4 regions of the Streptomyces sp. NPDC024555 genome follow, and region 2 is predicted to be linked to each of the others. Evidence: riboswitches for the same ligand, from Rfam matches in the RefSeq annotation. Region 2 holds a riboswitch; each other region holds the start of a gene.

Evidence for each region. A riboswitch is a leader RNA that binds a small molecule or an ion and turns the genes downstream of it on or off. The one in region 2 is predicted to bind cyclic di-AMP.
Region 1: linked by a shared signal. The riboswitch ahead of ACZ4FH_RS15515 (transglycosylase family protein) and the one ahead of ACZ4FH_RS33830 (M23 family metallopeptidase) in region 2 are both predicted to bind cyclic di-AMP.
Region 3: linked by a shared signal. The riboswitch ahead of ACZ4FH_RS26630 (M23 family metallopeptidase) and the one ahead of ACZ4FH_RS33830 (M23 family metallopeptidase) in region 2 are both predicted to bind cyclic di-AMP.
Region 4: linked by a shared signal. The riboswitch ahead of ACZ4FH_RS17995 (C40 family peptidase) and the one ahead of ACZ4FH_RS33830 (M23 family metallopeptidase) in region 2 are both predicted to bind cyclic di-AMP.

What each region holds. Positions count from the first base shown of each region.
Region 1 covers NZ_JBVHKV010000008.1:95,335-100,901, forward strand. Annotated here, with positions in the region: gene ACZ4FH_RS15500 (DUF501 domain-containing protein) at 1-66, opposite strand, end outside; gene ACZ4FH_RS15505 (FtsB family cell division protein) at 133-603, opposite strand; gene eno (phosphopyruvate hydratase) at 699-1,979, opposite strand; gene ACZ4FH_RS15515 (transglycosylase family protein) at 2,267-3,010, opposite strand; cyclic di-AMP (ydaO/yuaA leader) riboswitch at 3,015-3,184, opposite strand; gene ACZ4FH_RS15520 (transglycosylase family protein) at 3,486-4,466, opposite strand; gene ACZ4FH_RS15525 (cytochrome P450 family protein) at 4,580-5,567, opposite strand, start outside.
Region 2 covers NZ_JBVHKV010000028.1:73,421-78,987, forward strand. Annotated here, with positions in the region: gene ACZ4FH_RS33820 (STM4011 family radical SAM protein) at 1-245, shown strand, start outside; gene ACZ4FH_RS33825 (SGNH/GDSL hydrolase family protein) at 261-1,097, opposite strand; gene ACZ4FH_RS33830 (M23 family metallopeptidase) at 1,284-2,228, opposite strand; cyclic di-AMP (ydaO/yuaA leader) riboswitch at 2,232-2,387, opposite strand; gene ACZ4FH_RS33835 (tyrosine-protein phosphatase) at 2,877-3,689, shown strand; gene ACZ4FH_RS33840 (DUF6126 family protein) at 3,733-3,909, opposite strand; gene ACZ4FH_RS33845 (helix-turn-helix domain-containing protein) at 3,955-4,563, opposite strand; gene ACZ4FH_RS33850 (aspartate aminotransferase family protein) at 4,640-5,567, opposite strand, start outside.
Region 3 covers NZ_JBVHKV010000016.1:108,736-114,302, forward strand. Annotated here, with positions in the region: gene ACZ4FH_RS26620 (HPr family phosphocarrier protein) at 1-190, shown strand, start outside; gene ACZ4FH_RS26625 (GntR family transcriptional regulator) at 409-1,095, opposite strand; gene ACZ4FH_RS26630 (M23 family metallopeptidase) at 1,307-2,152, opposite strand; cyclic di-AMP (ydaO/yuaA leader) riboswitch at 2,166-2,334, opposite strand; gene ACZ4FH_RS26635 (M16 family metallopeptidase) at 2,572-3,954, opposite strand; gene ACZ4FH_RS26640 (M16 family metallopeptidase) at 3,981-5,342, opposite strand.
Region 4 covers NZ_JBVHKV010000009.1:255,170-260,736, forward strand. Annotated here, with positions in the region: gene pcrA (DNA helicase PcrA) at 1-1,994, opposite strand, end outside; cyclic di-AMP (ydaO/yuaA leader) riboswitch at 2,253-2,419, shown strand; gene ACZ4FH_RS17995 (C40 family peptidase) at 2,427-3,593, shown strand; gene ACZ4FH_RS18000 (hypothetical protein) at 3,662-4,015, opposite strand; gene ACZ4FH_RS18005 (C40 family peptidase) at 4,370-5,416, shown strand; gene ACZ4FH_RS18010 (GNAT family N-acetyltransferase) at 5,476-5,567, shown strand, end outside.

The sequences.
Region 1 (5,567 bases), on a different contig from region 2:
CTGGAAGGCGGCGATGTCCGCCTCGGTGGGCGGGGTGGACTCGGTCTGCGGAGGGGGCGTTTCCATGCCTGCCTAGGGGTTCTGATCGGACTGCTCGAACTGCGGGTTCTGCAGCGGTACAAGGGGGGCGGCTCAACCGCGGTCGGCGCTGTCCACGCCGTCCCACAGGTTGGAGTGCCACGGCCGGCCGGAGTCCTCCGGCGCGCCGTCGCGCTCCCTGGCCGCGTCCGGGTCGACCACGGTGTAGCCGGTCTCCCCGGGAAGAAGGTAGTGCAGGTGCTCGCGGGCCAGCCGCCTGATGTAGGCGTCGTCCTGGAGCCGGGCCTTCTCGTCGCGCAGCTGCTCGGTGCGCTTCTCGGCCTCCTGCGCCAGCCGCTCCTGTTCGGCGATCTCGTCGCGCTGCGACACGTAACTCCGCATCGGATAGGCGAGGGCGACGATCAGCGAGCAGACCACCAGGGCCAGGAAGGCGGCCCGGCCGGTGAGCCGGGAGCGGCGGGCCTGACGGCGGTTCTGGGAGCGGTAGACGCGGGCCGCGGTCTGCTCGCCGAGCAACCGCAGCCGGGTCGCGGTGGAGAACCGGTCCCGGTCCTTCGCGGCCATGTCTCCGCCTCCCCATTACGCACGTCCGTCCCCGCACACGGTACGGGACCGAGTGCGGGGACGGACGGAGGCCGGGTCGGTTGCCCCGGGCCGGATCAGCCCTTGAAGCGCGGGAACGCCGAGCGGCCGGCGTACACCGCGGCGTCGTCGAGGATCTCCTCGATGCGCAGCAGCTGGTTGTACTTGGCGACGCGGTCCGAGCGGGCCGGGGCGCCGGTCTTGATCTGGCCGCAGTTCACGGCGACCGCGAGGTCGGCGATGGTGACGTCCTCGGTCTCGCCGGAGCGGTGCGACATCATGCACTTGAAGCCGTTGCGCTGGGCCAGCTCGACGGCGTCCAGGGTCTCGGTCAGCGAACCGATCTGGTTGACCTTGACGAGCAGGGCGTTGGCGGAGCCCTCCTCGATGCCGCGGGCCAGGCGCTCCGGGTTGGTGACGAAGAGGTCGTCGCCGACGATCTGCACCTTGGCGCCGAGCTTGTCGGTGATGACCTTCCAGCCGGCCCAGTCGTCCTCGTACAGCGGGTCCTCGATGGAGACCAGCGGGTACGCGGAGACCAGCTCCTCGTAGTACTCGGTCATCTCGGCGGCCGAGCGGGACTTGCCCTCGAACTCGTACGTGCCGTCCTTGTAGAACTCCGAGGCGGCGACGTCGAGCGCGAGCGCGATGTCCTTGCCCGGGGCGTAGCCGGCCTCCTTGATGGCCTCGACGATGAGGTCCAGGGCGGCGCGGTTCGACTCCAGGTTCGGCGCGAAGCCGCCCTCGTCGCCGAGACCGGTGGACAGGCCCTTGGTCTTCAGGACCTTCTTCAGGGTGTGGTAGACCTCGGCACCCCAGCGCAGGGCCTCGGAGAAGGACTCCGCGCCGATCGGGGCGATCATGAACTCCTGGATGTCCACGTTGGAGTCCGCGTGCGAACCGCCGTTGAGGATGTTCATCATCGGAACGGGCAGCAGGTGCGCGTTCGGGCCGCCGAGGTAGCGGAAGAGCGGCAGGTCCGAGGCCTCGGAGGCGGCGTGGGCCACGGCGAGCGAGACGCCGAGGATGGCGTTGGCGCCCAGCGAGCCCTTGTTCTCGGTGGCGTCCAGGTCGAACATCGCCTGGTCGATCAGGCGCTGCTCGGTGGCGTCGTAGCCGACCAGCTCCGGGCCGATCTGCTCGATGACGGCGAGGACGGCCTTCTCGACGCCCTTGCCCTGGTAGCGGTTGGGGTCTCCGTCGCGAAGCTCGATGGCCTCGAAGGCACCGGTGGAGGCGCCGGACGGAACGGCAGCACGGCCGGTGCTGCCGTCGTCGAGGCCGACCTCGACCTCGACCGTGGGGTTTCCGCGGGAGTCGAGGATTTCCCGGGCTACGACGACGTCGATGGACGGCACGAGGCATCTCCTTCTGGGATATGACGCTTGGGGTGCGGGGCCACGTGGGCCTTGCGACAAGAGCCTAACCGGCCCGGCGGCCTGCATCGGCCGACCGCCCGACCCCTGGGACGAAAAAGGACCCAAGGGCATGCATCGCGGGAGGAAACGGAAGAAATTTACTGACTGGTAACGACAACAGTTGAACGCTCCCCGGCCCGAACGAGCGGACCCCGGCCCGGCACGCACGGGGGGAGGGTGCGCGCCGGGCCGGGGCGTCCGGAGTCAGCGACGAGGAGGGATCGCGACTACTTGGTCAGGTGGAGCTGCTGGCCCGGGTAGATCAGGTCGGCGTCCTTGACGATGTCCTTGTTCAGCTCGAACAGGGCCTGCCAGCCGCCCTCGACACCGTGCTCGGCGGCGATGGCGCTCAGCGAGTCGCCGGTGACGACCTTGTACTCGCCGTCGCCCTTGGCGACCTTCTGGCCGGTCGGGGTGGTGACGGTCTTGGCGGCCTTCTTCGGCTCGCTCTTCGCCGGGGCGGAGGAGCGGTCCGAGCGGTTGGTGGCCGGGGCCTCGGTGCGCTCGGCCTGCTTCTGGGGCGCGGCCTCCTGCTTGGGGGCCTGCTCGGTCTTGGCGGCGGAGGAGCCGGTGTCGACGCCCGGGTCGACACCGTCGTTGGTCAGGTTGCCGGCGCCGGCGCAGGCCCAGGCGCCCGGACCCTGGAGGGCGAGGAGCTTCTCGGCGGTGGCGATCTGCTGGGCCTTGGTGGCCAGGTCGGCACGGGGCGCGTACTGGGTACCGCCGGCGGCGGCCCAGCTGGACTGGGAGAACTGCAGGCCGCCGTAGTAGCCGTTGCCGGTGTTGATGGACCAGTTGCCACCGGACTCGCACTGGGCGACGGCGTCCCAGGTGGCCACCGAGGCGGCGGAGGCACCGGTCGCGCCCATCAGCGGGACGGCGACGGCGGCACCGGCGACACCGGCGAGCGTGGCGATCCGGACGGCCTTGGAGGGGCGGCGGTGCTTGTTGGCCTTGCGGTTGAGCAGCATCGAGAGTTCTCCTCACCGACGCCTGCGAGGTGAGCTGTCGGGTTCGGGCCTAGTGAGTTGCCCGGTCGCACGTCCTAGCGTGCGACTTCACCCCAAGCCGGTCCCGGCGTCCTGCGACGTCCGGCTCCGGCGCCTACCTGGGTCCCCCGCTCCTGCCTACGGCGCTTTCGCGTCTGTTCCCTCCGACCGACGGCAGGATTCGGCGTGACGGTCGACGGGGCCCGCGGTGCGAGCGGTTCAGACCGTAAACACACCCAACCCCGACATTCAAAGACGGACATACCGGAAAAACATCCCTTACTTGCATCTGACAAACCTACATTTGCGCAGGTCGGAACGGATGCGACGGGACCTCCCGGACACAACACGCCAGTTCACGCAAAGAGACCTATGTCTCACTTGGTCGAAAGTGGGACATAGGCCTCTGAACTACCCCGGAATCCGGGGCTTTTTCAGCCGGTGGACCGGGCCGGAGTCACTCGGCCGGCGCACCGAGGTCGAGGCTCTGGCCAGGAAGGATCAGGTCCGGGTCGGAGCCGATCTCGTCCTTGTTGGTCTCGTAGAGCGCCGTCCAGCCGCCGGGCAGCTCGTGCTCCTGCGCGATCGCCCAGAGGTTGTCGCCGGTCCGGACGGTGTACGTGCCGTCGGCCGCCGCGACCCCGGCGTCGCGGGCACCCGCCGTGCCGCGCGAGGTGTGCCGCCCCGCGTCGCGGTCCCCGTCGCGGCCGGTCTGCCGGGTCTCCTCGGGCGCGGGCGCGCCGCGGTGCCTGCCGCCCTGCCCGCTGCTCCCGGCCTGCTCCCCGTCGCCCCGCGCCGCGCCGGAGGCGTCCGCCCCCGCGTCGTCCCGCGCGTCCCCCGTACCGGCCGACGGCGACGCAGACGGGGAGGCCGAGGCGTCCGGCTTGGCGTGCTTGCCGCGCGAGGCGTCCGCGCCCTGGTCGTCCGTGCCGCCCCGGTCGTCCGCGGAGGCGTCGTCCTGGGTCCCGGTCTCCGCCGAGGGGTCGGTGCTCGCGCTGCCGGACGGGTCGGCGGAGGGCTGGTCGGCCGGGACGCCGCCCGGGTCCACCCCCGGCAGGCCGGTGTCCGTGGCGAGCCCGGAGATGACCGCACAGCTGGGCCACGCCTTCGGGCCCCGGTCGGCCAGCACCTTCTCGGCGACGGCGATCTGCTGCGAGCGGCTGGCGAGGTCGGCGCGCTCGGCGTAGGACTCGCCGCCGTACGCCTTCCAGAGCTCCGGGGAGAACTGGAGGCCGCCGTAGGAGCCGTTGCCGAGGTCGGCACTCCACATGCCGCCGCTCTCGCACTCGGCCACCCGGTCCCAGGTGGAGGCGTCCGCCGCGTGGGCGCCCGCGGCGCCGAGCAGCGGGATGGCGATGGCCGAGCCGGTCACGCCTGCGGCGACGACGATGGCGGGAGCCTGTCGGGGACGACGGTGCCTGCCGTTCGCGGAGCCCATGGGGATGCCTTCCGTGTGACGGGTGGGTCGAACGGTGAACCTAGCGGGACTCGAACGGATGTCACAAGTCGATGCAGCGCAGATCACGCCGACATCACAGAGTTGACAGAAAGTCACCTTCCGCCTGTGCCCGCTTCCGGACCGAACTCGACCGGAAGCGTGCGCAGTCCGCGCATGATCAGCCCGCCGCGCCAGCGCAAATCGGCTGATTTCCCGGCAAGCCGGAGGTCCGGAAGGCGTTTCAGCAGCGTGGCGAGGGCCGTCTGGCCCTCCAGCCGGGCGAGCGGCGCCCCGAGGCAGTAGTGGATGCCGTGCCCGTACCCCAGGTGCGGGTTGTCACGCCGCGCGAGGTCCAGTGTGTCCGGCCCCTCGAAGCGCGCCGGGTCCCGGTCGGCGGCGGCCAGCACCACGAGCACCGGATCGCCCTCGGACACCCGCTGCCCGCCGATGGTCAGCGCCTCGGTGGCGTACCGCCAGGTCGCCAGCTCCACCGGCCCGTCGTACCGCAGCAGTTCCTCGACCCCGGTCGCCAGCAGCTCCGTCTCCCCCGCGGCCAGCGAACGCTGGAGCCGGGCGCGCTGCTCCGGATGGCCGAGCAGGGTGTGGACCCCGTTCCCGATCAGGTTCACGGTCGTCTCGAACCCCGCGAACAACAGGATGAAGGCCATCGCGGCGGCCTCGTTCTCCGTCAGGTGCTCGCCGTGGTCGCTCGCCCGGATGAGCCCCGAGATCAGGTCGTCGCCCGGGTCCTCGCGCTTGCGGTGGATCAGCTCCAGGAGGTAGTTGCGCATCTTCTTCACGGAACGCGCCACCCCGCCGCGCGGGCCGCCGCCGTGGCGGATCATCATGCCCGCCCAGTCCCGGAAGTCGTCCTGGTCCTCGGGCGGCACGCCCAGCAGGTCGCAGATCGCGTAGATGGGGAGCGGGAAGGCGAACTCGTGGATCAGGTCCGCCTCCCCCTTCGCGGCGAAGCCGTCGATCAGCCGGTCCGTCAGCTCCTGGACGCGGGGCGCGAACGCGGCGACCCGGCGCGGGGTGAACGCCTTGGAGACGAGCCGGCGCAGCCGGGTGTGGTCGGGCGGGTCGATGTTCAGCAGATGC
Region 2 (5,567 bases):
GCTGCCACTTCGTCCGCGCGGAGCTGGGCAATCTGTACGACGGGAGCTACCGGGCGGCGCTGCGTCCGCGGGCTTGTCCGCGGGCGGTCTGCGACTGCCACATCGGATACGTCCACCTGGAGACGCTGCCCCTGTACGACGTCTTCGCGGGCGGGGTGCTGGAACGTGTACCGGCGGTTGTGGCATCCCGGCTGCTGCCGCTGTCCCCCGTCCCCCCGGCCGGGGTGCCGGCCCTGGGCGACTGAGGACAGCGGGGCCGCTCAGAGCGGCAGCAGATCGGGGCGCTTGGCCTCGACGTGGTCGCCGGAGGATTCGCCGCGCAGCCGCCGGCCGATCCACGGCACGAGGTATTCGCGCGCCCAGTGGATGTCGTCGCGGCGCACTTCGAGCGTGCCGCGCGGGTCCTGCGGCGGCCAGGCCTGGTCCGGGTCGGCGGGCACCTCGTAGCCGAGGACCTGGGCGGCGCGCAGGGCGACGCGGGTGTGTCCCTCGGCCGAGAGGTGCAGCCGGTCGTCGTCCCAGGCGCGCCGGTCCTGGACCGAGCGCAGCGACCACAGGTCGAGCACCGGGCAGTCGTAGCGGTCGGCGATGGCCCGCACATGGGCGGTGTACGTGGCGATCTTGCCGCGCAGATGGCGCAGGACCGGCACCCCGCGGGTGTCGAAGCCGGTGGTCACCATGACGGTGCCGACCGCGCCGGTCAGATCGGCGACCGCGCGCTCGAAGCGCTCGGCCACGTCGTCCGGGTCGGTGCCCGGTCGGATGATGTCGTTGCCGCCGGCACAGAAGCTCACCAGGTCGGGGGCGAGTTCCTTGGCGCGCGGCACCTGCTCCTCGACGATCTGGTCGAGGAGGCGTCCTCGTACGGCGAGATTGGCGTAGCGGAAGTTCCCGTGGGCCGTTCCGGGGTCCGGGAACTGGTCCGGGAGCTGGTCCGCGAGGAGGACCGCGAAGCGGTCCGCCCAGCCGACGAAGGTTCCGTCGGGGCCGGGGTCGCCGACGCCCTCGGTGAAGCTGTCGCCAATCGCCGCGTACGACTCGATGGCGCCCTGTCGTCGTCCGGCGCCCTGCTTGATGTTGTTCGAATCGTCTGCCACAAGGGCATATCCTGCACCGCCGAATGTGACCTACGCGACCGTAATAAGGGGTTGACGGGTGGTGAGATAGACCACCCGGTCAGGTTTTGGTAAAGGGGGAATAAGCAGAGGGACGGTGCGCCGCCGCGCACCGTCCCTCTCCGTATTGCCGGGGTCCGGTTCACCGGACCCGTACTGCCGGGGGAATCAGACGTTGATCCCGTGCGACGCCAGGTAGGCGATCGGGTCGATGTCCGAGCCGTACTCCGGGCCCGTGCGGACCTCGAAGTGGAGATGCGGGCCGGTGGCGTTGCCGGTGGAGCCGGAGAGGCCGACCTGCTGGCCCGCGGTCACGGTCTGGCCCGCCGAGACGGAGAGCGAGGACATGTGGCCGTACTGGGAGTAGTGGCCGTCGGCGTGCTTGATGACGACCTGGTTGCCGTACGCGCCGCCCCAGCCGGCGGTGACGACGGTGCCGGAGGTGATGGCCTTCACGCTGGTGCCGGTGGAGACGGGGAAGTCGATGCCGGTGTGGCTGCCGCTGGACCAGTTGGAGCCGGAGGCGCGGTAGGCGGTGGTGTGGTTGCCCGGGACCGGGTGGACGTAACCGGAGTCGTTGCTCTGGGTGGCCGGGGCGGTGCTCTCCTGGGCGTCCGAGGAGCCGGAGGAGGCCGGGGCCGTGGTCGCGGGGGCCTTGGACTCGGCGGCGGCCGGGGCCTTGGCCGGGGTCTTCGCGGCGGGGGCCTTCGCGGCGGCGGACGCACCGGCGGAGTGGCCCCAGCTCTTCGCACCGAGGGTCAGCTTCATCCCCGGGAAGATCAGGCTCGGGTTCTCGCCGACGACCTCGCGGTTGTCCTGGTACAGCTTCTGCCAGCCGCCCTTGACGTGGTGCTCGGCGGCGATCTTCGAGAGGTAGTCGCCGGAGACCACGGAGTAGGTGGTGGTGCCGGCCTGGTGGGCGGCGACCGGCTTGGCCGGGGTGGCGTGCGCGGCGGCGGCCGTCTTCGCGGCGGGAGCGGTCTGCTCCGCGGCGCTGGCACCGGTGGCGCCGAGCAGCGGGAGCGCGATGACGGCTCCGCCGGCGCTGGCGACGACGACGCCGCGGGCGATGGTGCTGGACTTGGGACGGCGGTGCTTACCCGAGATGGGCATGAAGGATTTCCTCTCCGGCGCCTGCGAGGTGAGCTGTCGGGTTCGGACTGGAGATGTCCGGTCGCGCCGGGCGCGACTTCACCCCTAGCCGTCGGGAATTCCCGGACGGCGGCCTACCTGGTTCCCCCGCTCCTGCCACGCGGTGAGTGAGTGCGAATTCCGGTCGGCGGCAGGATTAGGCGGTCCGTCCGGATTGACATGGAACGTAAGCGAGCCGGGACGGCGGAAACAAGCCATCGCTTCCGCCGCGGATTCCACACCCGAATCCCGGCACGGAATTCCGGTCACCCTCCGTGGATTACGGATCTTGGCTTTCCGCGAGGTGCCGGGGAATACCCCACGGCCGCGCCACCACACACCGTCACGGATATGATCCCGCTCACGAGGGGCCGGCCATCTCCCGCGCAATCAGGGCACGTTCGACTAAATACATCAAATCGGACATGTCATGGCCACCGCCCGTACCGGACCGGCACTCCGCGGGTACGGCCGGCGTTCCGATACGGCCCGCGCGGCACCTCCGGGCACCCGCCACAAGCGCGGAAGAAGGCGGACGCCGAGATGATTGCCCGACGAAACAATGTCGTATCGTCACGGAAGTGAACGCTCCGGCGACCCGCGCCGGCGACCGAGCCTCCAGGAGTGAACGTGACGCAGCAGCTGCCGCAGACCCCGCCGACGGAGCCCGAGCTGACGGGGGTCCGCAACTTCCGGGACGTGGGCGGGCTCCCCGCCGCCGACGGGCGCCGGGTGCGTTTCGGACGGCTCTACCGCAGCGGTCATCTGGCGCACGCGACCCCCGAGGACGCCGCCTTCCTCTCGGGCCTCGGCCTGCACACGGTCTTCGACTTCCGCAACAGCGCCGACCACAAGCTCGACGGACGGGACGTGGAGCTGCCGGGCGTGCGCAATGTGAGCATCCCGCTCAGCGACCCCGCGGACGGAGCCGAGTTCTGGCGGATGGTCCGCGACGGGAACATGGCCGAGCTGCGGTCGATCCTGGCCGACGGCAAGGGCACCGACCGCATGATCGCCTCGTACCGCCGGACCATCCTGGACCGCACGGCCGAGCACAGCCGCGTGCTGCACGCCCTCGCCGAGGACAGCGTGCCGGCGCTGATGCACTGCGCGGCGGGCAAGGACCGGGCCGGGCTCTCGATCGCCGTGGCCCTGCTCGCGGTCGGCGTGGAGCGCGACGCCATCGAGGCCGACTACCTGAAGTCCAACGACGCCCACCGCCGCTACCGGGTCCGCCGCAGCGACACCTCACCGGCCGGCACCTCGCCCGAGGTGATGGAACTGCTCAATCCGCTCTTCGGCGCCCACCGCGACTACCTGGCCGCGGCCTTCGACACGATCGACTCCACCTGGGGCGGCACCGACCGCTACCTCGCCGACGGGCTGAAGCTCGCCGCGCCGACGCGCGAGCGGCTGCGCGAGCGCCTGCTCGACGGGGTCTGACCGCGGGCGTGGTGCCCCCGCCCGGCGGGGGCACCACGAGCCGCTACTGGTTGTGCATCCCCACGGCGAAGAGCAGATAGAGGAAGCCCGCGATGACGTGCCCGGCCACCAGATAGGCGAAGAGCCTGATGACGAGCCCGCGGGGCATCTTCTTCTCCTGCGGGTCGTAGTTCTTGGTCCGCGTCGGGGTGAGCGGGTCGTAGTTCTCGGAATCCGACATGACGGTTCCTCTCTGCCAGCCCGGGGGCCGGTGGCGGGCGGTGCCTCAGGGACGGTGGACGGCGCCGCCGAGACACAGCTCGGCGGCGGGGCTCTGCAGCAGGGTGTGGACGAAGAGCAGTTCGGCACCCTCGCGGCCCGCGGCCGTGATCCGGTGCGGGGTGAGCGAGTCGAAGTGCGCGCTGTCGCCGGGCGCGAGGTCGTGCACGGATTCACCGAGGACGACCCGGAGGTGCCCGGTCAGGACGTACAGCCACTCCTCGCCGGGATGGACGCGCACCAGATCGCCCTGGGCCCCGTGGGGGACGAGGACGCGCAGTGCCTGCATCGCCCGGCCGGAGCCGCCCGCCTGCTGGTACGTCCAGCCGTCGGCCTCGGCACCTTCGAACCTCCGGCCGCGGACGATCGCGTCACGTTCCGGGGGCATCTCTCCCAGCAGCTCGGAGACCGTCGTACCGTAGATCCTGGCCAGACCGAGCAGCATCGGCAGCGAGGGCTGGCGCCGTCCCGTTTCGAGCCGGGAGAGATGGGCGGGCGAGAGTCCGGCCCGCTGGGCGGCGCTCTCCAGGGTGAGACCACGGCTGCGGCGCAGGTCGCGCAGGCGGGGCGCGACCCCGGGCAGCTCGTCGGCCACCCCTCCTTCCGGAGGATTCATACTCTTATTGGGCCAGGAACTTTCCTCGGAGGCAAATTTCTTGCCTCCGAGGCAAATCCCTCCGCGGTCCGGCCGCTCAGCGGTTGGCGACCGCCTGTTTGACCAGGGTGCGCCCGAAGTCCCACATCAGTCCGCCGCCGTTGTGCGCGTCGTCCATCACCGCCGTGAACGCGGTCACGAACCGGTCCACGTCCGCGTCGTCGATCACCAGGGGCGGGATCAGTTTGATCACTTCGAGGTGGTCGCCGGAGACCTGGGTCAGGATGCGGTGCTTCTGGAGCAGGGGGACGACCACCATCTGCGCGAAGAGCCCCTTGCGGGCCGCCTGGAGCATGGTCCAGCGGCTGCGCAGCTTCAGCGAGGACGGCCGCCCGAACTCGATGCCGATCATCAGCCCGCGTCCGCGCACCTCGTGCAGCAGCTCGTAGCGGCCGACCAGCGCGGCCAGCCGTTCGCGCAGCAGATCGCCGGTACGCCGGGCGTGGGCGACGGTCTCCTCGTCCTCCATCACCGAGAGGACGGCGAGCCCGGCCGCCATCGCCTGGGCATTGGCCCCGAAGCTCGCGGAATGGACCAGGACGCGGTCCATCGAGGAGTAGACGCGTTTGAAGATCCAGTCCTTGCCGAGGGTCGCGCCGACCGGTACGTAGCCGCCGGAGAGCGCCTTGGCGACACAGACCAGATCGGGCTCCACGCCCTCCTCGTGCTGGTACGCGTAGAAGTCGCCGGTCCTGCCGAGCCCGGTCTGCACCTCGTCGGCGATCAGGAGCGCCTTGTGCCGGTGCAGCAGTTCCTGGGCCTCGCGCAGGAAGCCGGGCGGCGCCGCGTGCACCCCCTTGCCCTGGATCGGCTCGACGACGAGGGCGGCCACGTCGCCGCGCTTCAGCTCGCGGCGCAGCGCGTCGAGGTCGCCCAGTTCGATGGCGGTGTCGGGCAGCAGCGGGGCGAAGCCGTCGCGGAAACCGGACTCCCCGTTGACCGAGAGGGAGCCGGTCGTCAGCCCG
Region 3 (5,567 bases), on a different contig from region 2:
CCCCGTGACGATCGCCAAGGCCGACGGCAACCCGGTCAACGCCGCCTCGATGCTCGCCGTGCTCGGCCTCGGCGCGCAGGGCGGCGAGGAGATCGTCCTGGCGTCCGACGCGGAGAACGCCGACGCCGCTCTGGACCGCCTCTCCAAGCTGGTCGCCGAGGGCCTGGACGAGCTCCCCGAGACCGTCTGACCCGGACCGGCCGCACCCGCCGGAGCACTCCGCGCCGAAACCGCGCCACCCCCCGACCGGGGCGGCGCGGTTTTCGCTTTCCGGGGCGCCGCGTCACCGCCGGACGAATCGGCGACGACCTTCGGCACGAATAACGGCACCCCTGGAAAGAAAACCGAATTCAGGGCAGCAGAAAAGGCCCCCTCGAATTCCGCTCCTCTTTGTATACGGCGCCTTCATTACGAACGGCCGCTCGGGGTGTGTACGGGATGTTGCGCATTCCTCACCTTCCCCGCGGGGGCGGAACGGCGCAGCCGGTGCGCGGCCCCGGCCCGCTCGGCCTGCTGGGCGGTGAGGGCCCTGGCCCGTTCGGCGTCGCCGCGCGCCACGGCGTCCACGATGGCCCCGTACTCGGCCCAGACGTCGCCCGGCCGGGACGGCGGGTCGGCCGTGTACATCCAGGCGATCTTGTGGCGGAGCTGGGTGAGCAGAGCGATGAGGCCCGGACTGCCGGAGGCCTGGGCGAGCGTCTCGTGGAACCAGGCGCCCAGGGACCGCAGATCCTCGCCCTCGCCGCGCCTGGCCCGCTCCTGACCGAGCCTGACCAGGCCCCGGAGCACCTTCAGATGCGCCTCGGTGCGGCGCCGCGCGGCACGGGCCGCCCCCAGCGGCTCCAGCAGCGTCCGCATCTCCAGGAGGTCGACGGCCTCCTGCTCGGTGGGTTCGGCGACACAGGCTCCGGCATGTCTGCGGGTGACCACGAACCCCTCGGACTCCAGGGTGCGCAGCGCCTCGCGCACCGGCACGCGGGAGACCCCGTACCGTCGCGCCAGCACCTCCTCGGTGAGCCGGCTGCCGCGTTCGAAGACACCCGACACAATGTCTTCACGAATGGCCGTGCATACCGAATGCGCTGGAATACGCATGTCCGAACCCCCGCCCTCGTCCCCGCGGATCGCGGCCGATCGACACCTGTCCCGTGACTCTATTGCAATGCGGACGCATTTCCGATGCCGGGCGTTCATTCATGAATATCTTTTGGCCCCGGGACGAGTCGCGCGCGGGTGTCCCATGCCTCCCCCGGACACGCCGAAGGCCCCGGCGGTGCGTGCCGGGGCCTTCGGGGCGTCGCGGGTCTCAGAGGGAGACGCCGTGGGCGCGGAGGTAGGCGATCGGGTCCGTGTCGGAGCCGTACGAGGGCGTGGTGCGCGCCTCGAAGTGGAGATGAGGACCGGTCGAGTTGCCGGTGGAGCCGGAGAGTCCGATCCGCTGCCCGGCGGCGACGCTCTGGCCGACGGACACACCGATCGAGGACAGGTGGCCGTACTGGGTGTACGTGCCGTCCGTCATCCGCAGCACGATGTTGTTGCCGTACGCCCCGCCCCAGCCGGCCTCGACGACCGTGCCGGCGCCGACGGCGACGACGGAGCTGCCGGAGGCGGCGTGGAAGTCGATGCCGGAGTGGCTGCCGGAGGACCAGAGGGAACCGCTCGACTTGTAGCCGGTGGAGACGTACGTCCCGGCGACGGGGAGCCGGTACGCGCCGAGGCGGGCGCGCTCGGCGGAACGGGCGGCGCGGGCGGCGCTCTCGCGGGCCTCCTCGGCGTCGGCGGCGCGGGCCTCGGCGGCGGCGCGGGCCTTCCTCTTCGCCTCCGCCCGGAGCTCGGCCTTCTTCTTCGCCTCGGCCTTCTTCCTGGCGGCCGCCTCGGCCTTCGCCTTCTTCTTCGCGGCGGCGTCGGCCTGGTGCTGCTGCGCCTCGGCCTGGGCGCCGACGCGGTCGGCGAGGTCCTGCTCGATGGCGATGACCTGGGTGAGGCCGGTGTCGGCGGCGGACGGGGTCTCGGCGTCGGCGGCGACGGACGGGGAGGCCAGTGCGCCGACGACTCCGGTGGTGGCCAGGGTCGCGATGCCGACGGCCTTCGCACCGGCGCGGGTCAGACGGCCCGGGGCACGATGCTTCCCGGTGGCACGGGTGAACGCCATGGAGTGGCTGGTCCTTTCCTTCCTTCTCGCCTACCGGGTTAGCTGACGGGTTCGGAGCAGGAAGGTCTCCTACGGATGCCGTGACCCCGGTCCGGGGCATGGGCGTCCGATTCACCCCAGGGACTGCGTGGGTCCCCGGCTCCCCCGGCTCGCGCCTGAGGGGGACTCGGCGATGGCTGCCCGGTACGTCACGGATGCGGCATACGGGTGCGGACAGCGGAGCCGACGCTAAGCGGCGGCACGGAGGCGGACCAAACGGACAGCCGGATTTGTCGCACATCCCACAGGGCGAACAGCCACCTTCCACCCCAAAACAGACAAAAGGGATGGACCGCACGGAGTGTTCTCCGTGCGGTCCATCCCTCGGTCCCGTTCCCTCCGGACGCGTCCGTCGACGACGCGACCGGGCCGGCCGGCCCTCAGCCCGTGACGACCGACACCTCTCCGATGCCCAGGGCCCGGACGGGCTCGGCGATCTGCGAGGCGTCCCCCACCAGGACCGTGACGAGACGGTCCCCCGGGAACGCGTTCACGACGGCGGCGGTCGCCTCCACCGTGCCGGTCTCGGCGAGCCGGGCGTACAGCGTCGCCTGGTAGTCGTCCGGCAGATGCTGCTCGACCTGGTCGGCGAGGGTCCCGGCGACGGAGGCCGCCGTCTCGAACTTCAGCGGGGCGACCCCGACGAGGTTCTGCACGGCCGTCTCGCGCTCGGCGTCCGTCAGCCCCTCGGCGGCCAGCGTGCGCAGCACCTTCCACAGGTCGTCCAGCGCCGGACCGGTGGATTCCGTGTCGACCGAACCGCTGATGGCGAGCATCGAGGCACCCGTCGCCCCGGAGGCCGAGTCGGGGGCCGAGGAGCGCAGCACCTGGGCGAAGGCGCGCACGCCGTAGGTGTAGCCCTTCTCCTCGCGCAGCACCCGGTCGAGCCGGGAGGTCAGCGTGCCGCCGAGGCAGTAGGTGCCGAGCACCTGCGCGGGCCAGACGCTGTCGTGGCGGTCGGCGCCGATCCGGCCGATCAGCAGCTGCGTCTGCACCGCGCCCGGACGGTCCACGATCACCACGCGGCCGGTGTCGTCGGCGGTGATCGGCGGGGCCGGGCGGGGCTCGACGGTGTTGCCCGACCAGTCGCCGAGGGTGTCGGCGAGCAGCGCGTCCAGGTCGATGTCCGTCAGGTCACCGACGACCACGGCGGTGGCGGTGGACGGGCGGACATGGGCGTCGTAGAAGGCGCGCACGGCCGCGGAGTCGATCCGGGACACGGTCTCCTCGGTGCCCTGGCGCGGCCGGGACATCCGGGCCGTGGCCGGGAAGAGCTCCTTGGAGAGCTGCTTGGCGGCCCGCCGGGCGGGGTTCGCCTGCTCGTGCGGGATCTCGTCCAGGCGGTTGCCCACCAGGCGCTCGATCTCGCTGTCGGCGAAGGCTGGGGCGCGCAGCGCCTCGGCGACCAGCCCGAGCGCCTTGGGCAGCCGGGAGGCCGGGACCTCCAGGGAGACCCGGAGGCCGGGGTGGTCCGCGTGGGCGTCCAGGGTGGCGCCGCACCGCTCCAGCTCGGCCGCGAACTCCTCGGCGCTGCGCTTGTCGGTGCCCTCCGACAGGGCCCGCGCCATGATCGTGGCGACGCCGTCCAGGCCCGCGGGCTCGGCGTCCAGCGGGGCGTCGAGGAAGATCTCGACGGCGACGACCTGCTGTCCGGGGCGGTGGCAGCGCAGCACCGTGAGCCCGTTGGGCAGCGCGCCGCGCTCGGGGGCGGGGAAGGCCCAGGGCTTGGCCGCGCCCGGGGCGGGCTGCGGGTGGTACTGCATCGAAACTCCAGTCGCGGCAGCGTCGGTCACTGGTCCGCCCCCTCGTGCGCGTCGGTGTCGGTGTCGGCGTCCGCCTCGTCGGCCGGTTCGACCGGCTCGTAGACCAGGACCGCCCGGTTGTCGGGCCGCAGCTGGGCCCTGGCGGCCGCCTTGACCTCGTCGGCCGTGACGTCGAGGACCCGGTGCACGGCGGTCAGGGCGAGCTGGGGGTCGCCGAACAGCACCGCGTACCGGCACAGTTCGTCCGCGCGGCCCGCGACGGTGCCGAGGCGGTCCAGCCACTCGCGCTCCAACTGGGCCTGCGCACGTTCCATTTCCTCGGGGGTGGGGCCCTCCTCGGCGAACCGCGCCAGCTCCTCGTCGACCGCGGTCTCGATCTGCGCCACCTCGACGCCGCCGGACGTCTTGACGTCCAGCCAGCCGAGCGAGGGCGCGCCCGCGAGGCGCAGCAGCCCGAATCCGGCGGCGACGGCCGTCCGGTCGCGGCGGACCAGGCGGTTGTGCAGCCGGGACGACTCGCCGCCGCCGAGCACGGTCAGCGCGAGGTCCGCGGCGTCGCACTCCCGGGTGCCGTCGTGGGGCAGCCGGTAGGCGGCCATCAGGGCCCTCGCCGGGACCTCCTCGCGGACCTCCTCGCGCAGCTCGCCGCCGATGGTCTCGGGCAGCGCGCCGTCGCGCGGCGGCCGCTTGCCGTCGTGCGAGGGGATCGATCCGAAGTACTTCTCGATCCAGGCGAGGGTCTGCTCGGGGTCGATGTCGCCGACTACCGAGAGCACCGCGTTGTTCGGCGCGTAGTACGTACGGAAGAACGTCCGGGCGTCCTCCAGCGTCGCGGCGTCCAGGTCGGCCATCGAGCCGATCGGGGTGTGGTGGTACGGGTGGCCCTCCGGGTAGGCGAGGGCGGTCAGCCGCTCGAACGCGGTGCCGTACGGAACGTTGTCGTAGCGCTGGCGGCGCTCGTTCTTGACGACGTCGCGCTGGTTCTCCATGGACTCCTCGTCGAGCGCGGCGAGCAGCGAGCCCATTCGGTCGGCCTCGAGCCACAGGGCCAGCTCCAGCTGGTGCGCCGGCATCGTCTCGAAGTAGTTGGTGCGCTCGAAGCTCGTGGTTCCGTTGAGGGAGCCGCCGGCGCCCTGCACGAGTTCGAAGTGTCCGTTCCCCTTCACCTGTCCGGAGCCCTGGAACATCAGGTGCTCGAAGAGGTGAGCCAGTCCGGTGCGTCCCTCGACCTCGTGGCGCGAGCCGACGTCGTACCAGAGGCACACCGCGGCGACCGGGGTCAGATGGTCCTCGGAGAGCACCACGCGCAGGCCGTTGGCCAGACGGTGCTCGGTCGCTGTCAAGCCGCCGGAGCCGGCCTGGGCTGTGGCCGTGTGACCCATGGGCATGTACGTCCCTTCGATCGCGATACTGGTTTTACTGCGAGACCTGCCACTGTAAGCAAGCGCACCGACACCTGGCGAAGTTCCCGTACCGCGAAAGTTCGCGGGAAAGAGGGTCACCACCGCCTCGGGGCGGACGGAGAACGTGCTTTGGGACGGGTCGAGGTCCACGTTGTCAGTGGGGCGGTCCACAATGGTGCGCGTCAGAACCTGAGGAAACCCGAGGGAACC
Region 4 (5,567 bases), on a different contig from region 2:
TCCTTGGTCTGGCCGAGGGCCCGCATGTGCGGGAAGACGCCGTCCTCCATGCCGGTGAGGAAGACCACCGGGAATTCGAGGCCCTTGGCGGTGTGCAGGGTCATCAGGGTGATGACGCCGGAGCCGTCGGTGTCCTCGTCCGGGATCTGGTCGGAGTCGGCGACGAGCGCGACCTTCTCCAGGAACTCCGCCAGGGTGCCCGCGCCCTCCTCCTCGCCGCGCTCCTGCTCGAATTCGAGGGCGACGGCGGCGAGTTCCTGGAGGTTCTCGATGCGGGTCTCGTCCTGGGGGTCGGTGGAGGCCTGGAGTTCGGCGAGATAGCCCGTACGCTCCAGCACGGCCTCCAGCACGACGGCGGGTCCGGCGCCCGACTCGACGATCGTGCGCAGCTCCTCCATCAGCGTGTTGAACCGCTTGACGGCGTTGGCCGAGCGCGCGGCCATGCCGTACGCCTCGTCGACCCGGCGCAGCGCCTGCGGGAAGGAGATCTTCTCGCGCAGGGAGAGGGCGTCGATCATGGCCTCGGCGCGGTCGCCGATGCCGCGCTTGGGGACGTTGAGGATGCGCCGCAGCGGGACGGTGTCCTCGGGGTTGGCGAGGACCCGGAGGTAGGCCAGGACGTCCCGGACCTCCTTGCGCTCGTAGAAGCGCACACCGCCGACGACCTTGTAGGGCAGGCCGACGCGGATGAAGATCTCCTCGAAGACACGGGACTGCGCGTTGGTCCGGTAGAAGACGGCGACGTCGCCGGCCTTCGCCTCGTCCGTGTCGGTCAGCCGGTCGATCTCGTCGGCGACGAACTGGGCCTCGTCGTGCTCGGTGTCCGCGACGTAGCCGGTGATCCGGGCGCCGGAGCCGGCCTTGGTCCAGAGGTTCTTGGGGCGGCGGCTCTCGTTGCGCTCGATGACCGCGTTGGCCGCGGAGAGGATCGTCTGCGTGGAGCGGTAGTTCTGCTCCAGCAGGATGGTGGTCGCGTCCGGGTAGTCCTCCTCGAACTGGAGGATGTTGCGGATGGTGGCGCCGCGGAAGGCGTAGATCGACTGGTCCGCGTCACCCACGACGCACAGCTCGCCGGGGGCGTCGTCGGGGCCCGTGGGGCCGACCAGCTCCCGTACGAGGGTGTACTGCGCGTGGTTGGTGTCCTGGTACTCGTCGACGAGGATGTGGCGGAAGCGGCGGCGGTAGTGCTCGGCGACGTCGGGGAACGCCTGGAGCAGGTGGACCGTCGTCATGATGATGTCGTCGAAGTCCAGCGCGTTGGCCTCGCGCAGCCGGGCCTGGTACAGCGTGTAGGCCTGGGCGAGGGTCTTCTCGAAGCCGTCGGCGGCCTGGCCGGCGAAGGTCTCCTCGTCGATCAGCTCGTTCTTCAGGTTCGAGACCTTCGCCGTGAACGACTTCGGCGGGAAGCGCTTGGGGTCGAGGTCGAGATCGCGGCAGACCAGGGCCATCAGGCGCTTGGAGTCGGCGGCGTCGTAGATCGAGAACGAGGACGTGAAGCCGAGCTTCTTCGACTCGCGGCGCAGGATGCGGACGCAGGCGCTGTGGAAGGTCATGACCCACATGGCGTTGGCCCGGGGCCCGACGAGCTGTTCGACGCGCTCCTTCATCTCGCCCGCGGCCTTGTTGGTGAAGGTGATCGCGAGGATCTGGCCCGGGTGCACCCCGCGCTCGGCCAGCAGGTGGGCGATGCGGTGGGTCAGCACCCGGGTCTTGCCGGAGCCGGCCCCGGCGACGATGAGCAGCGGGGACCCGGAGTGCACCACGGCGGCGCGCTGCTCGGTGTTCAGCCCGTCGAGCAGTGCGGCGGCGTCGATGACGGGGCGGTGGGCGCCGTCCCGGTAGAACGCCTCGCGGGGCGGCGGGGGCCCGTCGTACACGCCCGCGAAAAGGTCCTCCGGCACCTCTTCGGGCGCGGAGTCCTCGGGGGGCGGCGGGGGCCCTTCCTCCGGTTGCTGGAGGCCGGCCAGGAAGCTGTCGTCAAAGAGGCTGCTCATCGCTGTACGAGTCTAGGCGGGCGCACTGACAGGCGGGACCGGAGTGATGAACGGCGCACGTCTCACCGGACACTCAGGGCGATCGCGGGACCGCGCCTCGTAAGGGAAACGCCGGTCGGAGCCGTCCCCGGCACCCCGATCCGGCAAGGTCACAAAAACGTATCGGGCATATCGAACACCAACCTTCACAGGGACACCATGAGTTGGCTAGCGTGCTCCGTCGGGCGGCCCGTACCCCCAGAGGCGATCCACGCCGAGCGGGCGGCCACGCCGAATCCGGGCTGCGCGCACGAGGCGCCCGGAACCGGGGACCCATACGAAGCACCGGGGTGAATCGGTCCGCAACCCCCACCTGGACCGTAGGGCAGCCTTCCGTTCCGCCCGAACCCGACAGCTAACCCGGTAGGCGGTCCACGGAAGGAGATGCAGACCTTGGCGTCGCATCGCAAACCGCGCACCCGGGTGCGCACCACCGGCCCCGCCGTCGGGATCACGACCGCCGCTCTCGCGTCCGTGACCCTGCTGTCGTCGCAGAGCGCGCTGGCCGCGCCGGCCCCCAAGCCGAGCATCGAGGACGTCCAGAAGAAGGTCGACGACCTCTACCGGCAGGCGGGGACCGCGACCCAGCAGTACAACCAGGCGAAGGAGTCGACCGCCGCCCAGAAGTCCAAGGTGGACACGCTCCTGGACGACGTCGCCAAGCGGACCGAGAAGCTCAACGAGGCCCGCAGGACGCTCGGCACCTATGCCGCCGCCCAGTACCGGGGCGGCGCCCTCGCGCCGACCGCCACGTTCTTCCTGGCCGACGACCCGCAGTCGTTCTTCGACCAGAACCACCTCATGGACCGGATGACCGAGCGCCAGACCAAGGCGGTCTCGGACTTCCGTACGCAGCAGGCGAAGGCGTCCAAGCAGCGGGCCGAGGCCGTGAAGAGCCTGGAGACGCTCACCGAGTCGCAGGCGACGCTGCGGACCAGCAAGCAGGCCGTCCAGACGAAGCTGACCGAGGCCCGGACGCTGCTGTCGAAGCTGACCGCCGAGGAGAAGGCGCGGCTGGCCGAGCTGGAGCGGAAGAAGGAGGCCGAGGCCAAGCGCAAGGCCGCGGAGCTGGCGAAGAAGCAGGCCGCCGCGAAGGCCGAGGCCGACCGCAAGGCCGAGGAGGCCGCCGAGGCCGCCGAGCAGAGCGGCGGCACGGACACGGGCAGCGGCACCGGAACCGGTACCGGCACGGGCTCGGACAGCAGTGCCACGACGAAGGCCGAGAAGGTCATGGCGTTCGCCGAGGCCCAGATGGGCAAGCCGTACGTGTGGGGGGCGACCGGCCCCGCCTCGTACGACTGCTCGGGGCTGACCCAGGCCGCCTGGAAGGCCGCCGGGGTCGACATCCCGCGGACCACCTGGGACCAGGTGAACATCGGCACCCGGGTCGCCACGGCGGATCTGCGCCCCGGTGACTTGGTCTTCTTCTACGACGACATCAGCCACGTCGGCATCTACAAGGGCGACGGCATGATGATCCACGCGCCGAAGCCCGGGGCGAACGTGCGCGAGGAGTCGATCTACTACATGCCGATCTACGGAAGCGTGCGCCCGGCCTGACCGGGAATCCCGGCGAGAACGGGAAAGGGGCCGGCCCGGGAACGGGCCGGCCCCTCTCGCGTCGCGCCTCAGGTCCAGAGCGTGGCGATGAAGATGTTGACGACGGTCAGTCCGCCGACGGCGGCGAAGAGGCCCTTGTCGACCTTCTCCTCGTCGCGCTTGACGTACACGATCCCGAGGATGACGACCAGGATCAGCAGCTTGATGCCGATCTTCACGTTGTTCACCGGATGGTCGTCGGCCTGGTCGAGCCCGACGAGGGCGATCCCGGTGACGAGCATGGTCAGCGCACCGTGCAGCATCGCCGGGACGAACCGCGCCGTGCCGGCCCCCATGGCCTTCATCTGGGTGAGGAATCCGCCCAGCAGGGAGGCGATGCCGATGATGTGCAGGGCGACGAAGACATCGATGAGTACGCGCATGGCTCCGCAGCCTAGCCGCGCCCATACCAGCACCCGGCAGCCAGGTGGGCCTTCCTGACCGTTTGACCGGAGGCTGCGCGAATTGCCTGACTCTGGTGCGGTTTTTCCGGTCACCAAAGGACAACGCAACGCCAAATTCAGACAATAGCGGTCATTACAACTCCTGCCCGTGCCTCGGGTTTAGCGTCCCGTCCAGGTGACCCCCCACCACCGGCCCCCGTGCGGGGCGGTGCGCCGGCGGTCGCCCCGCCGGGTCCCGCGGCGGGCCGCACCCCCTGTGCGCGGTCCCCCGCGGGAGCGGCGGGCCCGCCGGTAGGCCCCGGCGGGCAGTCGCAAGGAAGGACGCCCGCCCTCGTGGCAGCGCACCGCAAGACCAAGCAGCGCCCGTACACCGGCACTGCTGCCCGCACCGCCGCGACGCTGGCCCTCGCCGGGGCCGCGACGGCCGCCGCGTTGCCGGGACCGGCGCACGCCGATCCCGCCCCCACCGCCGCCCAGGTCAAGGCCCGGGTCGACCGGCTCTACCGGGAGGCGGAGGCCGCCACCGAGCAGTACAACGGCGCCAAGGAGAAGGCCGCCGCCACCGCCCGCTCCGTGGACGCCCTGCGCGACGAGGCCGCCCGCCGGACCGAGCGGCTCAACACCGCGCGGCAGGCCCTCGGCGCCTACGCCGCCGCGCAGTACCGTTCCTCCGGCATCGACCCCGCCCTGCAGCTGGCCCTCTCCTCCGACCCGGACCAGTACCTCCGCCGCGCCGCGTACGTCGAGCGGGCGGGCGAACGCCGCGCCACCGAGCTGCGCACCGTGCGGCGCCAGGTCGCCGACGTCGCCCAGGTCCGCGCCGAGGCCGCCGGGCAGCTGCGCGAGCTGGCCGCCCGCCGGGCCGCCCTGAAGGAGCACAAGGACACCGTCCGCGCCAAGCTCGCCGAGGCCCGGCGCCTCCTGGCCCGGCTGACCCCGGCCGAGCGCGCCGCCTTCGACGCCTCGGAGGGCGGCCGGGGCGACGTCCACGCCGGCCGGGGCGCCCCGCGCGGACTGACCGCCGCACCGGGCAGCCGCGCCGCGCAGGCCGTCGCCTTCGCCTACACCGCCCTGGGCAAGCCGTACGTCTGGGGCGCCACCGGCCCGTCCTCGTTCGACTGCTCCGGGCTCACCCAGGCCGCCTGGCGCGCCGCCGGTGTCTCGCTGCCCCGCACCACGTACACCCAGATCAACGCCGGCCGGCGGGTGTCGCGCTCCGAACTCGCCCCGGGGGACCTGGTGTTCTTCTACTCGGGCATCAGCCACGTCGGGCTGTACATCGGCAACGGCCGGATGATCCACGCCCCGCGGCCCGGCGCCCCGGTCCGCATCGCGCCCATCGACCAGATGCCCTTCGCGGGGGCCACCCGGGTGGCGTAGGCTCCCGGGCCCGGCCCGATCCGCCGGCCCACACCCAACGGCCCGAAGGACACCCGCACATGCCGATGGACGCCGACGTCCAGCACCACGCCCGCACCCTCGCACTGCGCTCCCCGGACCATGTCCGGGTCGGGCCGTTCGTGATCCGCTA